Regions from separate parts of the Shewanella woodyi ATCC 51908 genome, predicted to be linked through region 1. Evidence: predicted binding sites of a transcription regulator. Region 1 holds the regulator's gene; each other region holds the start of a gene.
The links. The regulator sigma-54, encoded in region 1, starts transcription at its own class of promoters, with help from an activator protein. The targets are predictions, from matches to a motif close to GTTGGCACGNNNNTNGNNT.
Positions count from the first base shown of each region.

Region 2: SWOO_RS04990 (P-II family nitrogen regulator) is a predicted target of sigma-54. The motif match lies at 2,148-2,166, and genes of this name have one in related genera.
Region 3: flgA (flagellar basal body P-ring formation chaperone FlgA) is a predicted target of sigma-54. The motif match lies at 1,873-1,891, and genes of this name have one in related genera.
Region 4: SWOO_RS08075 (flagellar assembly protein T N-terminal domain-containing protein) is a predicted target of sigma-54. The motif match lies at 1,912-1,930, and genes of this name have one in related genera.

Region 1 covers NC_010506.1:5,139,994-5,144,271, reverse strand. The annotation lists gene rapZ (RNase adapter RapZ) at 1-569, opposite strand, end outside; gene ptsN (PTS IIA-like nitrogen regulatory protein PtsN) at 566-1,009, opposite strand; gene hpf (ribosome hibernation promoting factor) at 1,012-1,299, opposite strand; gene SWOO_RS21745 (RNA polymerase factor sigma-54) at 1,508-2,989, opposite strand; gene lptB (LPS export ABC transporter ATP-binding protein) at 3,141-3,872, opposite strand; gene lptA (lipopolysaccharide transport periplasmic protein LptA) at 3,869-4,278, opposite strand, start outside.
Region 2 covers NC_010506.1:1,288,089-1,292,366, reverse strand. The annotation lists gene SWOO_RS05000 (DsbA family protein) at 1-237, opposite strand, end outside; gene SWOO_RS04995 (ammonium transporter) at 501-1,751, opposite strand; gene SWOO_RS04990 (P-II family nitrogen regulator) at 1,763-2,101, opposite strand; gene SWOO_RS04985 (isochorismatase family protein) at 2,366-2,908, shown strand; gene SWOO_RS04980 (hypothetical protein) at 3,739-4,179, opposite strand.
Region 3 covers NC_010506.1:1,984,446-1,988,723, forward strand. The annotation lists gene SWOO_RS08095 (flagella synthesis protein FlgN) at 189-614, opposite strand; gene flgM (flagellar biosynthesis anti-sigma factor FlgM) at 620-946, opposite strand; gene flgA (flagellar basal body P-ring formation chaperone FlgA) at 1,031-1,738, opposite strand; gene SWOO_RS08110 (chemotaxis protein CheV) at 1,950-2,873, shown strand; gene SWOO_RS08115 (CheR family methyltransferase) at 2,997-3,830, shown strand; gene flgB (flagellar basal body rod protein FlgB) at 4,105-4,278, shown strand, end outside.
Region 4 covers NC_010506.1:1,978,831-1,983,108, forward strand. The annotation lists tRNA gene SWOO_RS08070 (tRNA-Arg) at 483-558, opposite strand; gene SWOO_RS08075 (flagellar assembly protein T N-terminal domain-containing protein) at 650-1,816, opposite strand; gene SWOO_RS08080 (GSCFA domain-containing protein) at 2,074-3,846, opposite strand.

The DNA of each region.
Region 1 (4,278 bases):
TCCCAATGAGGATTTGGTAAGAACCTAACATCAAACATAAAATCTGCCTCTGCTGGCATGCCATGTTTGAAACCGAAAGATTCGAAGTTAATGACTAGCTCTTTATCTACACTACCTAATAATATCTCTCTGACCTGATTACTAAGATCGTAAATATTGAGATTAGAGGTGTCGATATAGTGATCAACGAGTTTAGAGACTGGCTCTAGCAGTATCCGCTCATGATCTATCGCTTCTTTAAGTGAAGTTTTACTTCTCGAAAGAGGGTGGAGACGACGGGTTTCGCTGTAACGCTTGAGGAGAACTTCGTCGCTTGAATTTAGGAAAAAGCTTAGTAGCTCAGTCCCTTCAGGTAGGTTTGAAAGCTGTTTATCTAGTTCTGTCTCATGCATATTACGGACATCAACACTGATAGCAACAAGCTCTGTGCTATCTTTGAGTTGTTCCAATAGCGTATCCATAAGAGGCAGAGGAAGATTGTCGACACAATAGTATCCGAGATCCTCTAAAACCCTGAGGGCGACAGATTTTCCTGATCCGGAACGACCGGATACCATAACCAGTTTCATTGGGTGATCACCTGATAAAGTTCTGACTCGTCTTGTGTTTTTCGTAACTGCTTTAAAATTAGCTTGTCATTAAGCTTCTCTGCCATCGCCGACAGGGTGCTTAAGTGCTGTTCACATTGATCAGCTGGAACTAATAGTGCAAATAGTATATCGACCGGCTGTTTATCAATTGAGTCGAAAGAGATAGGCTCTTCGCACTTAATGAGTACCGCAACGGGCTGACTAATATTGGTTAACCTTCCATGTGGAATCGCTATACCGTTACCTATACCTGTGCTGCCCATTTTCTCTCTAGCTAAAAGACTTTCAAAAATCTCTTGAGAGGAAAGGCTTGGGTACTGGACAGCGGCAAGATCGCTGATAAGTTCCAGTACCTTTTTCTTACTGCCCGGAGTGGCGCAAGTTGTGCACTCCGGCTGCAGGATGGTGCTTAATTCCATCGTTAGTGTTTTGTTTGCTTCTCTTTATGTTTAATTACCTGACGGTCGAGCTTGTCAATCAGGGAGTCTATTGCTGCATACATATCCGCATGTTGTGACGCGGCGAAAACCTCACCTCCAGCAAGATGGAGTTTGGCTTCTGCTTTCTGCTGCATTTTTTGAACATTCAAAATAACGTGCACATTATTGATCTGATCGAAATGTCGTTCAAGCTTTGAAAACTTTTCTTCAATATATTGGCGTAGCGATGTGGTAATTTCGATGTGATGACCTGTTACGTTTATTTGCATAGAGATACTCCTTCAGATTCGTTTGTGTTAAAAACGCGCTCGCTGATTTGAGGTTTACACTGCATTTAAATATTCAAGCTACTTCGAAACACCGCATCCTGTGTGGATATATATCCAGCTCACTTCTATATTCAGGATCTAGCATGTCGTGAACTTACAGACTTTACGTCACAATGACCAACCTCAATATATTCACTTTTCAAATATCTTATAAACTCTTTCTTTGATTCGATGGCGGGATCAACATGGCCTCACGGTACTTGGCTATGGTTCGTCTCGCCACCTTAATGCCCTGCTCTGCAAGAAGAAGGGCCATCTTGCTATCACTGAGAGGCTTTTGTTGGTTCTCTGCCGCCACTAACTTTTTAATGAAGGCGCGGATAGCTGTTGATGAACACTCACCGCCATCGTCGGTACCCACATGGCTGGAGAAGAAATATTTCAGCTCAAATATGCCTCTTGGGGTATGCATATATTTTTGGGTTGTGACACGGGAGATGGTCGATTCATGCATCTCAACTTCTTCAGCTATGTCATTTAGCACCATAGGTTTCATCGCCTCTTCACCATATTCGAAGAAGCCTTGTTGAAACTTGACGATGCAATTTGAGACCTTTAAAAGAGTATCGTTACGACTCTCTAAGCTCTTGATAAACCACTTAGCTTCCTGCAAATGCCCACGGATAAATTGACTGTCAGCTTGGTTTTTCGTGCTGCGAGCCATGGAAGCGTAATGCTGATTCACATTAATTTTTGGCATGTAGTCTGGGTTGAGTTCAACAATCCAGCGCCCTTTCTTTTTAATCACAGTGACATCTGGAATAACATACTCATCCCGACTTGGGTTGATGGCCAGTCCAGGACGTGGATTTAGGGTTTGAATCAGTTCAATGGCTTGCCTTAAATCATCCTCTTTAAGTTTGGTTTTACGCATTAAGAGGCGGAAGTCACGGCCTGCAATTAGATCAAGGTGCTCTTTAATCAGTAATCGGGCATTGTCGATATGAGGTGTTGTGTTGGCATATTGAGCTAGCTGTATAAACAGGCATTCACTGAGGTCACGGGCTGCAACACCGATAGGATCAAAGTGCTGAACACGCTTAAGCACCGCTTCAACTTCATCGAGCTCTATCTCAGGATCGCCCATGGCTTCTAAGATATCATCGGTACTTTGCGTGAGGTAGCCACGCTCATCGATCGCATCAATAATGGCTGTCGCGATGGCTAAGTCATTATCAGAAAATGGGGTTAAGTTTTTTTGCCACTCTAGGTGCTCATATAGACCTTCACAGGTTTCGCCTTGGAAGGGAAGGTCATCATCTCGCATCGCGCCAGAGCTTGAGTTTGGTGTTGCGGTGTAGACCTCATCCCAAGTGGTGTCGACAGGAAGGTCTTCAGGCATGGAATCTTGATTCAGTGCGTCGGATGTTTCTAGTGACGAGCTGTCTTTATCGGCCTCTTTCTCGACAGAAGCACTGAAGTCTGTTTCGCTGTTGTTTTTGACATCGCTATTGTCAGCGTTAGCATCAACTTGCTCTTCGTCCAACTCCAGTAATGGATTGGAATCTAATGCTTGTTGGATCTCCTGTTGCAGTTCCAGTGACGACAGCTGCAGCAGACGTATCGCCTGTTGAAGCTGGGGAGTCATGGTTAAGTGCTGACCCATTTTGAGCTGGAGTGACGCTTTCATGTACTGCTATTCCCTACTTTGTACTTATAAAATGAGAAAGCCTGTTGGAGCTATTTGGGGAGTCTTTGCTCCCTCAATTGACTTCATAAGAATGAATCATAACGATGCTGTAGAATTTCTAAATTAGAGGAGAACTGCTCCTCTAGATTAACTATAGCTTGAATTGTTCACCTAAGTACACAGCTCGCACTTGCTGATTGTCTAAGATTTCAGCGGGTGTACCTTCAGCGATTAAGTTTCCATGACTTACAATATAGGCATGCTCACAAACATCCAATGTTTCCCGCACGTTATGGTCAGTGATCAAGACACCAAGACCACGACTTTTGAGCTGTAAAATGATCTTTTTGATGTCGATAACCGAGATAGGATCGACACCTGCAAAGGGCTCATCAAGCAGGATAAATTTAGGGTTTGCAGCCAGTGCTCTAGCTATCTCAACACGTCTACGCTCACCACCTGACAGCGACATCCCTTGGCTATCTCTGATATGGGTAATGTGGAACTCCTCCAGCAGATGTTCAAGCTGCTCCTCACGAGCATTTTTATCTAGCTCATCACGGGTCTGGAGAACGGCCATAATATTATCGCGCACTGAGAGCTTTCTGAAGATACTGGCCTCTTGGGGCAGGTAACCTATCCCTTTACGGGCGCGTAGATGCATGGGATCTAATGTGAGATCGTCACTATCGATAAAGATACGACCTTTATCACTTTGTACTAAGCCCACGACCATATAAAAGGTGGTGGTTTTTCCTGCACCATTGGGGCCGAGTAAGCCAACAATCTGACCTGTTTTTACACTGAGGCTCACGTCCTGTACTACGGCGCGACTTTTATAACTTTTGGCTAGGTTTACAGCCTTTAACGTCAAAGAACTCATTCGATCTCCTGAGCGTTAACTGCAGGTTCTACAGGTATCTCTGGCTTTGTTTCAGGTTGAGTCTCTTTGTTGCTATCTGTTTTAGGCTTAGACTCATCCTGGTAATTTTCAGGTTGGATAATGGTGATGACCCTTTCGCTACCTGTACTTTCAGCAATAAGCTGCTGCTTTTCAATGTTATATTGAATCTGATTACCTGTAACTTGGCTACCATCTTGCTCAAGCGTCGCATTACCCTTCAGAATAAGAGTGCGTTTTGATAACTCGTAGCGGATCTCTTTTGCGCTGGCGTTGGCTGGACGGCCATCTTCCATTATCTGTGAGTAAGTTGCTGGATTCCCCGTAGCGACTAAGATACGTCCGTTAGACCCCTCTTTGGTAAAGGCTCTAAGCTTATCGGCATTGA
Region 2 (4,278 bases), 2.1 Mb from region 1:
AGGAAAATCAAAACCATAGCGCTCTGCCAAATAGCAGGCATCATCAAAAGCGTTAGCCTTCCAAAGCACTAACTCAGGGAATGCTTCGATATCACGGCTATTCACAGGGTAAAAATGAAATACTGATTTAAGATGGCTAAAGTAGTGGGTTCTAAATTCAACCAGTGCCTGTAGGAGCAGATAGGAGTATGGGTCTTGAATATCAATAAAGATCTCAAACCTATGCTCTCGCTTCAATAAGCGGCGCTTGACCTCATGGAGAGTCCTCTTAACGCTTAGCCAGCATTCACTGCTGATCCCACGTGCAAGGTAAGAGATAAGATAAGATTTTATGACCGATATGATTGCTATGCCTCCTTTATGGTGAGCTCAAACTTAACTTAGTGGATTCAGCCCCAATTTGATAGCCATCCACTTTAAAGAGTTCACAGAGTCAGAAACAAAAAAGCCAGCCTTGAAGGCTGGCATTGAAACCTTGCATTTAAAAAGAGGTGTTAAACTTAACGAGCGCTCTTAATCGAGACAAACTCAGGATAGGCATCGATACCACAGTCAGAGGCATCCATTCCTTTATACTCCTCCTCTTCACTCACTCGGATCCCCATGCTCAACTTCAGGGCATACCAAACAGCAAGTGAAGCGCTAAATACCCAAGCAAAGATAACACCTGCACCATAAAGCTGACCTAACACTGTAGCATCTGCATTTGATAACGGCACTAACATCAAGCCTAAGAACCCAGCAACACCATGTACAGATATCGCACCTACTGGATCATCAATTCTAAGTCTATCCAATGCCACAATAGAGAAAATAACCACACCACCAGCCACTAAACCTATCACACCGGCAAAGGCGATAGAGGGGGAAAGAGGATCGGCAGTGATAGCAACAAGTCCTGCTAACGCACCATTTAAGATCATGGTCAGATCCGCCTTGCCCCACACCATTCTACATACCACCAAAGCAGAGACCGCACCAAAGGCCGCTGCCGAGTTAGTGTTAAGGAAGATTTTAGCCACGGCAGTTGCGTTCTCCGCATCTGAAACTAATAACTGCGAACCACCATTAAAGCCGAACCATCCCATCCATAAAATAAACATACCTAAGGTTGCCATAGGCAAGTTAGAACCAGGAATGGGATTAACTTGTCCATTAGGGCCATATTTCCCCTTACGCGCACCAAGTAAAAGAACCCCTGCAATCGCTGCCGCCGCACCGGCCATATGAACAATACCGCTACCAGCAAAATCAACAAACCCAGCCTTGTAGAGAAAACCTTCACCCCATGTCCAATAGCCTTCTACTGGATAGATAAACCCAGTCATCACCACTGAAAACGCTAAGAAGGCCCATAGCTTCATACGCTCAGCCACTGCACCAGATACAATTGACATTGCCGTTGCAACAAAGACAACCTGGAAAAAGAAATCAGACTCAAGAGCATGATCAGCCCCCTCTTCTTGGCTACCTATCAAGGTGCTAATAGAGGGCAGCCAGCCACCCGCAGCGTTATCAACATACATGATGTTGTAACCCACAATCAGAAACATCACACAGGAGATAGAGTACAAACATACGTTTTTAGTTAAGATCTCTGTGGTGTTTTTCGATCTCACCAACCCAGCTTCTAACATGGCAAAACCCGCAGCCATCCACATAACTAGCGCACCGGAGATCAAAAAATAGAAGGTATCTAACGCAAACCTTAATTCAGATACCGTCACACCTAATTTCGCTAACTCGTCCATCATCTATCCCCTTAAAGTGCTTCGTTATCTAGCTCGCCCGTACGAATACGGATGGCTTGTTCTAAATCCGACACAAAAATCTTTCCGTCACCAATTTTTCCAGTTCTAGAAGCATTCACAATCGACTCAATAAGCAACTCAAGATTCTCCGCTTTCGTGGCGATCTCAAGTTTAACTTTTGGTAGGAAATCGACCTGATACTCTGCGCCACGATATAGCTCAGTGTGCCCTTTTTGACGACCAAAACCCTTTACCTCTGTAACCGTCATCCCCTCAATACCGACACCCGCAATCGCTTCACGGACATCATCTAACTTAAACGGCTTAATGATAGCGCTGACCAGTTTCATACCAATCTCCCTAACTTAAATTGTTAATCACTTCTGCTAATGACTAATTCAAGCATTAGGCCAAGTTAACAAACTGATAACTTTTAATGAGTTAGCGATCTTCCTTAAAACCAGCCTAGTGTATTGCGCACCATTAAGGTGCGCATAAAAACTCAATGCACGGAATTAGCGCACTCATGTCATTAAGCAGTTAGACCAAATGCTGATTGGAAATAGGATGATTAGCTGTAGAATAAAACTCACTATCATCAGAGGTGTGTAAAGATGTTGAATCCACAAGAGTGCGTACTGGTTGTTGTCGACGTTCAGGGAAAGTTAGCTCAAGTGATGGACAGCAGTGCAGAGCTACACCAAACACTACTGAACCTCATCAAGGGCACCGCCCTATTTGATATTCCAACATTATGGTTAGAGCAACTACCCGATAAACTGGGCCAAACTAGCCCTCTTCTCTATCAGGAGCTGATAAAGCAAAGCTCTCCCATAGCAAAGCAGCATTTTAGTGGCTGGCAAGCTGAGCAGTTTAAAGATCAACTTACCGCGCTAAACCGTACACAGATACTGCTAGTCGGAATAGAGTCCCATGTGTGCGTATATCAAACCTGCAGCGATCTTCTAGAAAACGACTTTGATGTTCATCTTATCGTCGACGCCATCTCCTCACGCACCGCAGCGAATAAGCAACTAGGTATTGAGATGATGCAACACAAGGGCGCGCAGATAAGCAATATGGAATCACTGCTATTTGAGCTTCAACATGAAGCCGTAGGAGAGAGGTTTAAAGCGTTACTAAAATTTATAAAGTAACTAGCCAAAGGTTGTTTTATTTGCCTGATAACAAGTTTGCTGACTTGCAAGATAGCAAGTTTCAAGTATCTTTTTAGGTTGGATTCATTGGGCTGGTTTGGTATTTGGTTGGTTTGCTGGATACCATGACTTCAATTCAGCTAATTGCTTGCAGCAGGTTGAGCCACATTGTCGGATAACAATGCTTCAAGTCTCTTTTTGATTGGGTTCATTTCGCTAATTTGATGTTTGGTTGGTTTGCTAAGTACCATAGCTAAGTTGGTGTCTATTGCTTGCAGCATGCTGAATGTATGAATACTTCTGCGGGACGCTGTGAAGCCATCCTTGGCCGCTCTGCGGTTTCATCCTTGAAACCGAAGCCCACAGACGCATTCACACCTGACTCAGATTCCTACTTGAGCATCTCTTCGATTTGGGCTAATGAACTACGACCCCTTTATTGTTGATTTTAGATATGGATATCGTTGCAAGTATATCTGACCTCTAGGGATGGAGAAAATGCAGAAAAATGTCTGGAACATTTTCAACCCTGTAGTCTCTGCGATGACATCTGATGTGAATGGATTCACAAATGCCGTGGTGACAGGATGACATAGAACGGCCATGTCATCGAAGCTCACTGACGTACCTACACCTGAGTATTTATCTCTTCGATTGAGGTTTTGGGCTGTAACTCATTTTTGAACAGAAGTGAGTTAGACCCAATTGATTAGAAAAAGTATATCAGCCCCCTATTAGCTCCGGCCCCTTTATCGAAGACAATTGAGTAGTTTTGAATGCTGAAGGTAGCCGATTATAAGTGTGACCTTAAGCTACCTCCAGAGAGAGTTTTATATCGTATATGGACACTTAGGCTTTCCGCCTTTAGCAATGACATCTAACTGCTCAAAAGAAGCTGCACGAGTAAAGTCATTAGCGTAACCTACTATCTCGGTTTTCTCATCCTCAGCGGCTGCGACAACCGATACAATCAAAAGGTGAGAATATCCATTATTCAACATTTTCTTGACTGCATATTCAGTTCCACCATCAATCTTATATTGGTCAACGTGAATAACCTCACCTAAAGTCGTTCCCCCCATCTTCACCAAGCTAGTTTTATAACATTGCGAAAGAAACTCTCCGACTTGGCTGGAAACTAACGATTGGCTTGAGGAGGAGGTGTAAACTTCACTCTTACTTCCTTTTTGCTTAACAGAGTCAATAGTGTTCACAAAAGCACAACCAGAAACTAAAGCTGCAACGGCAATCCATATTATTATTTTCATCATTTTCCATAATTAAAAGAGTTAATTAACGATCATACGATAACAAGTATAATACGATAGAGACACAGATAATAAAGGTCAACGATAGACAAAGCAATCAAG
Region 3 (4,278 bases), 2.8 Mb from region 1:
AGAACAGATAGCTTCCTTTTATTGGGCACTCTTATTGCACCCTAACGATTGAATTCTAGTGTTAGAGTCATTAACGATGAGGGGGAGGGAGCTGTACTGATTAGCTGATAAAGGTACGGATACAATTGTGCTGTGAACTGAGGGAGCTGGGGGCAAGTTTAGAGGCGATTAGCAGACTTAGCTGCTGATTAAGCTTTTAAGTTATTTCCTAAGGTCGATATTGTCGATGTCTTACCTTTGCCATTGTAAGTGAGGCTTGATGCATTTCTACTGGCCTGAAGAGCTTGGGCGAAACGATTGACACTGGCCAAGTTGAGCTCAATTAAGCTGGCATTTTCCATATTAAGCTGCTGACATTCTGCAAGCTGCTCTTTGGCAATCTTCACTTGATTGACGAGAGCTGGCTCAGTAGAAAGCGCTGCTATGTCGGGTTGAGCGGATAAAACACCATCATTGGCCTTTAAGGCGTCAAGTAACTTAGCTTTGCTGGAAGCCAGTGTAAGTAAAAGCTCGGCATCTTGATCAATCAATGCGCTCTTTTCTTCAGATATTGTTACTTTCAGCTCTTGTAATAGCTGATGTTGCTTTTCAATGATGCTGGATAATTGGCTCATACAGACTAATTGAGATCCTTGAGTTCATTTTCAAACATAGCGATGTTGCTAGCAAGCTTTTCAGGATCGACTTTATAGCGTCCCTCAGCGATCGCAAGTTTAATTTCAGCAACTTTCTGCTTATTCACTTCAGGAATGTCACTCAACTTTGCTTGGATGCTCTGCAGTTGTTGAGCTTGAGAAGTGATCGACACTGAGTCACTTTTAGGAGGCGTGCTAATTGAACTAGCATTATTACCAGCTTGACTCGTTTGAGTGTTGGTTTTGTTCGCTGATGCCTTGTTTACATGGGCGTTAGCAGCGGAGTTTACTTGTTTAATATCAATAGCCATCATCAGGCTCCAGCAGTAAAAAAAAGAAGAACATACTCGTGTATCGGCAAGGATAAGTAGAGCTTTAGTATATTTTTACGTTTTTTACATTCTAACTTCAACTTCACCTACACCCGTGACGGTAGCATGCAGACTTTTATTGGAATGTGTATTCTTAATTCGGATTCTATCACCTAAATTTCCATCTCGCAGCGCTTCACCGACAGTTTTTATCACGACATTTGCCGAACGGGCGTATATTGAGACAGTATCGCCTTTACACACAAAGCAAAGATTACTACTAAATATAGGTTGATTAGGGGGAATTCGCCTCTTAACTCGAGTGCCGACGACCTGCTTAATGTCGTCAAATTGCTGACCTCTGAGGTTTGTTCTATCAACGTACTCGATTATGACATCATCGTTGGAAAGTAAGTCACCTGGGCCTAATGTCTCTCTTGCAACGACAACTGGATAGAGTATGTCTACGCGCACTGAGAGAAAAATTTGCCAAGGGTAATCCAGTTGTGGGCTATCACAACTTATTTTTACCGTATTGGTTCGTTTAATGGCTCTATTTGTCGCAAGCTCTGCCTTTACGGGGGGGAAGCATGCTGGTGGTGTAATTCGCGTATCTAGGCTTTGAGGGGTGATCTTTACTTTAGCGTCACCTGAGACATCTATTTTTTTTTCTATGGTCTCTATAGCTAAATTTGATATGGTCGATAAAGAGGGCACACTAGCCTGAGTAGCACTTAAGGCGTGTGTCGAGAATAATAATGTGAATAAAATGAGTACATTTTTTACTTTCATAATGAATAGACTAGCTTGAATCGCTAGATTACACCTATACTTTCGTAAAGAACGTGATTTTGCACTTCTCAAATCTAAGAGAAGGAGTCATAAACTTGACTAATTCATGTTCTGGTTGTGAGATATATCTATTCAAGCAATTAATATGCCTATACTCAGTTAAGTTATGAAATGTAGGTCAGCATCCTAAAGACGACAAGGCAAGCGTATTATGTCAAGTATTCTTGAGTCAGTTAACAAACGAACCCAGCTAGTTGGGGCGAACCGTTTAGAGCTTTTACTTTTTAAGCTTAACGGCCGTCAAAGGTTCGGAATCAACGTGTTCAAAGTTAAGGAGGTACTACAATGCCCACCCTTAACCAGTTTGCCTAAATTAAGTTCCTTTGTTAAAGGGGTTGCACACATTCGTGGTGCGACGATATCTGTGATTGATCTCAGTGCGGCAACAGGTGGCCGTCCAATTGAGGATATCGACGGTTGTTTTATCATTATTTCTGAATACAACCGAAGTATTCAGGGATTTTTGGTAAAGTCAGTAGAGCGGATAATTAATATGAATTGGGAGGCGATTATGCCGCCTCCACAGGGGTCTGGACGCTACTCTTATCTGACTGCTGTGACTGAGATAGAGGGTGAGTTAGTTGAGATCCTTGATGTCGAGAAAATTCTTGATGAGATATCTCCAGTTAAAACTGAAATTAGCCAAGAGTTAAGTGAGCAGCTAACCATAGATGAAGATGATAATTTTCATATCATGGTTATCGATGATTCTGCAGTGGCAAGAAAGCAGATCATTCGTGCTCTTGAAGCATTGGGATTGCAGATCGATACGGCCATTGACGGTAAAGATGCATTAAATAAACTCACCAAAATGGCTGAAGAGATGGATAATGTCTCCAAGGAGATCCCGCTTATTATCTCAGATATCGAAATGCCAGAGATGGACGGCTATACGCTAACAGCAGAGATTAGAGATAATCCAAAGCTGAAAGATATTAAAATTGTGCTGCACACCTCCTTAAGTGGAGTATTTAATCAGGCCATGGTGGAGAAAGTTGGGGCGAATGACTTTATTGCTAAATTTAATCCCGATGAGCTTGCTGCGGCAGTGAATAAGCATTTGAGTCTAGAATGATAGAAGATTGAGGGCTGCGGTTTTTATATTATGCTTGTTTCTTTATACTTGCTAATGTATAACCCAGCGCTCTATACAATATGATGTTGTTATAGCCTGTTTTACTGATATTAGGATATCTAGGTGCCAAATAAATCACTTGCTGAAGCTGAATACACACAATTTAGATTATTTCTGGAACAACACAGTGGTATTGTGCTGGGTGATAATAAGCAGTATTTAGTACGCAGTCGCTTAGCACCTTTGATGGGACAGTATAATCTTCCATCCTTGTCTGAAGTGGTCAAACACTCCATGAAGCCAACTGAGCGGCAGCTGAGAGCATCTGTTATCGATGCGATGACCACGAATGAAACTTTATGGTTTAGAGATCGGTACCCCTTTGAGTTGCTATCTAATAAGTTATTGCCTGAATACAGCAAGCTTGGTAGACCACTTAAAATATGGTCGGCGGCCTGTTCCTCAGGTCAAGAACCCTATTCACTTGCCATGACTATTTTGGAGTATCAACAGAAAAAGCCAGGAACCTTGCCAGGTAATGCCTCAATTCTAGCAACGGATCTATCTCCGTCTATGCTTGAAAGGTGTAAAAATGCTGAGTATGACAATTTGGCATTAGGCAGAGGCTTGTCTGAGGAGCGTAAGCGTCAGTTTTTTACAGCGACCAATGACGGCACTATGGTGATCAAGGACAATGTTAAACGTCTAGTTAACTTTAGAGCCCATAATCTACTTGAAAGCTATACCTTGCTAGGTAAGTTTGACATTATATTTTGTCGTAATGTGCTTATCTATTTCTCTCCAGAGGCAAAGGCCAAAATCCTGCGGCAATTTGCTGCCGCTTTGAACCCGAAAGGGATACTCTTTCTTGGCGCATCTGAGTCAATTGCCGGATTAACAGAGGAGTTTGATATGATCCGCTGTAATCCAGGTATCTATTATCAAAAGAAAATCTAAATGATTATCTAACCTATCGTCTATATCGAGCTTGAAACTAAGTGCCTGTGACTTCTGCGGTTAGTTTCATACTCTGATAGAGCATTTAGCCTTATATATCCTCTGTTATCTCTTCGTTAAGCCATTCTAATTAAGCCCGTTTATTAAGCGTTTCACTCTTTTCTTACTTACCTTTAACGTGCTCAAGGTCAAACCTCCTCATATAGCTCTTGATATTGTATTTTTTGGCATGACAATTGCTTTGTTATTGACATTGAGTTTAGGAGGCAGTTTTATGGCGATTAGTTTTGATAAGGCGTTAGGAGTTCACCAATACACACTAGGGATCCGCTCCCAACGTGCAGAGGTTATCTCTTCGAACATTGCCAATGCAGATACTCCTCACTATAAAGCGCGTGATATCGATTTTGATAAAGCACTGCAAGCTGCAACAAGTCAACAGCGTGGG
Region 4 (4,278 bases), 2.8 Mb from region 1:
AATTGGCTATTTCACAGGAAAGGGCGAGCTTGGGAGCACCACGGTAGAACTGATGGGGGAATGTGACTGTGATTGTGAAAGAGTCTAAAGTGGATAGGTTACAGATTGTGTCAGTGTTCGTGTAAAAAGTAGATACAACAGCTCTCATTAATTTCGAAATTCAGATGAGGATAAGCATCTGAGTTAATCCGAAAGCCCTAATTTGCTCCGACCCCTTTATCAAAATCGAAGAGACGAACTTGTTTCAGATAAAGGTGCAGATGCGGCTGTGGCCGTTGACAGCATGGATGCTGTCGTCGAGCTTACAGGGACGTACTTGTTGCGTGTCACAGAAGTAGCTTCACATCAGCCTGCGGCAAGCAATAGATAACGCTGAACTTAGTTGAACTGAAAAAACGAAACAGATAACAATGAAAGTTGATGTATCAGAGCTAACTAAGATGGAACTGCCCATCAAGTACCAGTCGGCACTTGGAAAAGTTTGGTCTCCCCACAGGGACTCGAACCCCGATCGATCGCTTAGGAGGCGACTGCTCTATCCTGTTGAGCTATAGGGAGACGGGAGTGATTATACTGGTTTTCTCCCTAATGAAAAGAGGGGATGAAAAGCTAATTAATTTAGTTGCTTATTTCTTATACTCTTCATAGCTCACATCTTTATCGCGATGTCGTTAATCTGCACATTGTAGGCGGCTTTTTGGTTCACTAACATTGCTGTGGCAGTGTCTTGAGTGACTTGGTCTATCTTAATGGTCGCTTTACTCTCACTGGCTACGGCGCGCATCTTGTCAAAACGATCAGGCATGTTTTCTTGAAGGACTAGCTGGAACGTGTCTCCGACGCGGATCCCATGGCGGCGACCTAGATTAATGATCACTCTGTCATGTTGCTTAGCGACCACCTGACCAAGAATGGGGCGGCAGGTTAAACTGGTATCAATCTCTTGTACTGCTTGGGCTAGCACCTTGTCGATATCTTTTCCGTAGGCTGAGTTCCAGAATCGATTTTGATTCGAGGGAACTGTCTCCTGACGTTCAAACTCCCAGGGCGCCGATGAGGTGAAATCTTGACTCCAGATCTGCTCGCCACTGATCCCGTGGTAAAGGGAGAGCCTGAGTTGAAATTGGCGAATGGGATCGCTGCTCCAGAGTCCTAACATGTTGCTCTCGGCAGGGTTGGTGGAGATATCGATGATCTCTGGAAGCAGCACATATTGGCTGTCGGTTATTTCGCTGAGCCAGCTAGGTAGTCTGTAACCTCTGATATCCACTAAGGCTTGTTCTATATCGAGTCGCTCATTGGCGTGAATATGGGAGAAACTGCTATTTGAGGACTGGGTTAGTGCATTACCAATGCGAACAGAGAGGGCTTTTTCAAAGGCGCCGATATTGCCGTAACGCAGTTGTGCTCTGTCTCTTATCATCGACTGGGGCACTAATATTGCCGCTTTTAGTGACTGGCTGTCACATTGGGCTTGGTGAGCGCTGGCTCCGATAACATCAACTTTTACCATGACAGTGAGTTTATTGCCCTCTATTAGCTCGTTGATAAGCTCAACTTTAGCGGCTTGGGACTGTTTTTGTAGTGAAAAACTGTCTTGGGTTAATTGACCATTATTAACCGTTTGAGTACTGGTAAAGCTGGCGCCATTTTGAAGTGTGGCATAGGTTAGGGCTTGATGAATGGCATCTTCGCGAGCTTTGGTGACATTGCCATCAACAATATTAGACTCCCCTTTGACGACGACCCAAGCAGCCACAGCTAAGTGGGAGTAGAGCGATATTAAGGTAAGCAGAAGCAAGGTTACAAATTTCATTTTATATCCATCTATTGCCGTCGATATCAGTGATGAGTGGCGCTATCGACATAAAAATGACAGTAACAGCGACTGTCAGCCATATGTTTATGGTAAAGCAATTATCATGCCTCTATCTTAATAGCAGAGCTTATTAGTGTTTTAGCTGCAGGGTAAGTCTATATTGGTCATGCTTAGTTTGAATGTTTTGATAAATCGTGGTTATGGGCTTAGCCCATAACCATCAGGTTAGCGCGAGATGACTCTCCGTTCTGGAGTTATTTTTGTTGGATTAATGGGATGAGTTTGTTTGCGAGCCAGCTGTAGTATTTATCATTGCCGTGGATCCAATCATGATTACCGTCAGCGTATTGTATCTCGGACAGATAAGTTTCAGGATCTGTGACCTCTTGATCGAATGTCGTCGCTGCATTAAAGAAGGTAAGACCAAATTGACTCCATACATATTCCACTGCATAGAAATATGAGTAGATGAGGTTTGTCATCGATTTAGACTCTTTAAAGTACTGACAAAATGGTGGATCGGATACCACTATCACTGTGTGTCCCTGATTGTGAAGCTTCAACAAGATAGAGAGTTGATCGGTGAGATCATCATTAAAATAGTCGACAAACTCTTTTGTAGTGATTTCATCAACGCCTTCTGGGTAGGTTTGCTCTAACCATTTGGAAAATCGTGAGATATTCTGATGTGTCTGCATTCCTAGGTTAGTGATGATGGTGGAATTCGCTAAGGTTTTATCTTGCTGATGAGTATTTAAGTTTACTAGTATCTCAGACCAAAGCTTCCTCGAAATGGCGCTCTCGAGGGGAACAAAATACTCGGCATCACACATGGCAAACTTCTTTTGTGAGAAGCCTGAACCGTTCATAACCATACCGCCACAATGGGGGATATCCATTTGGTTTAGTGAGCGTGATAGTTTACCCATATGGCTGTCACCAAAAAGGGTGAGGTTCACCTTTTGAGTTTGTTGTTGGCTCTCTTGAAGTTTTTTTGTGGCTTCGAGTAACTCATCTTCGCAAACGACTTCATTAGTATCCGGCTGCTCTATAGTGGTTTGAGCTGTTTCATCATGAACTGTTTTAGGGGAACTCTGTTTATCAATCACAGTTTTGAAATGCTGCATAACATAGTTGACAGCTTGTGGAGTGACAGATCTTAGGTTGCTCTCAAATCTAAAGTCGCCAGCATTGGGAACGGTTATTAGTTCGTATGAGGGGAAGTAAGAAAATTCGGAATAATGATCGCTCATGAAGCCTGCAACGGTCCGCAATAATGATTTTGAACCTTGATTGGCAACTAAGATATGTTTGTCAGTCATGGTAGCTGTTAAAGGTACTGGTGATACCGTTAAAATGATCTGAATCGTCGGGTTGATGGATTTGAGTCTTGCAGAAATCGCTTTAAGATCTGCACATAACTCTTCATAACTGAAGTTATGGAACTGATAAATAGAATCATCAAATTTGCCAGAGATGATCCCTGGGCAACTGGGATAGAATACATCTTCATTATCTCTCCAGGCCTCAGTCAACCCTAAGGTAAAAACCAGTACATCTGTGGTTGTGATTGTTGCGCGCATTTCTGCCGAGGCCTCGCTGCGAGCTGTCACTAAATCAGCTAGTGAGTCAAAACCTGCAGGATTAAAGTTGGGCCTTAATAGATCGTAATACCTGTTGTCCTTACAATAAGTAGCGCAATTAATATCAAGTTGGCTGCCCCTGTCCTCAATATCAAACCATTGCAGAAAGCCCCTTGGTGTATAGAGGTTACCAAATGCAAAACTGGAAACTTGGTTGGATTCAAGCTTACTTTGATTAAATAGATAACTACCTGCGTTTAGCCACTTACCAACATGCTGTGCAAAGCAGGATCCTATGGATGAGATCCTAGGTGTATGCTGATTTAAATGAATGTTATGAAGTTTGGGAAATATCTCGTGTCCAAGTTCAATATCAGCAACACCAGTACGCCAAAAGGAGCTATCGCCTTGATGACTATAAGGTGTAAATCCTGTTTTTTGCATAATGTTAGCTCCAGATCTTTAATAACTTAAAACGAAAAAGTGCCATAGTTATGGCGGTTTACGTTCTTCTTTGCTGACTAAAGCAATTAGTGTGCCTCTAAGGCAGCGTTAGATAAATAGATTAAAGTTATGTGCAAAAAGGCCGATGTAGTGGCTAGTAGAGCTGTATTAGCTCAGAGAGTGCGTGTATTACTGTGTAGTTAAAGTCCTTTTGGCTTGATACTTGCTTTCTCTATATATACCCAAGCTACCTCAAGATGCTCGTTTCAGAGCTCCCGTAGGATAGCTGAACAAGGCAGTGATTGAGGATAATGGTTACTCCCTTGTTGATATCACTAACGCAGTGCAGGAATTCTACGGGAACTCCCGAAGGGCAAGGCGGGAAGCAACATTTTTCTGTGTTATGAAATATTGAATTAGAACAACTAGTCC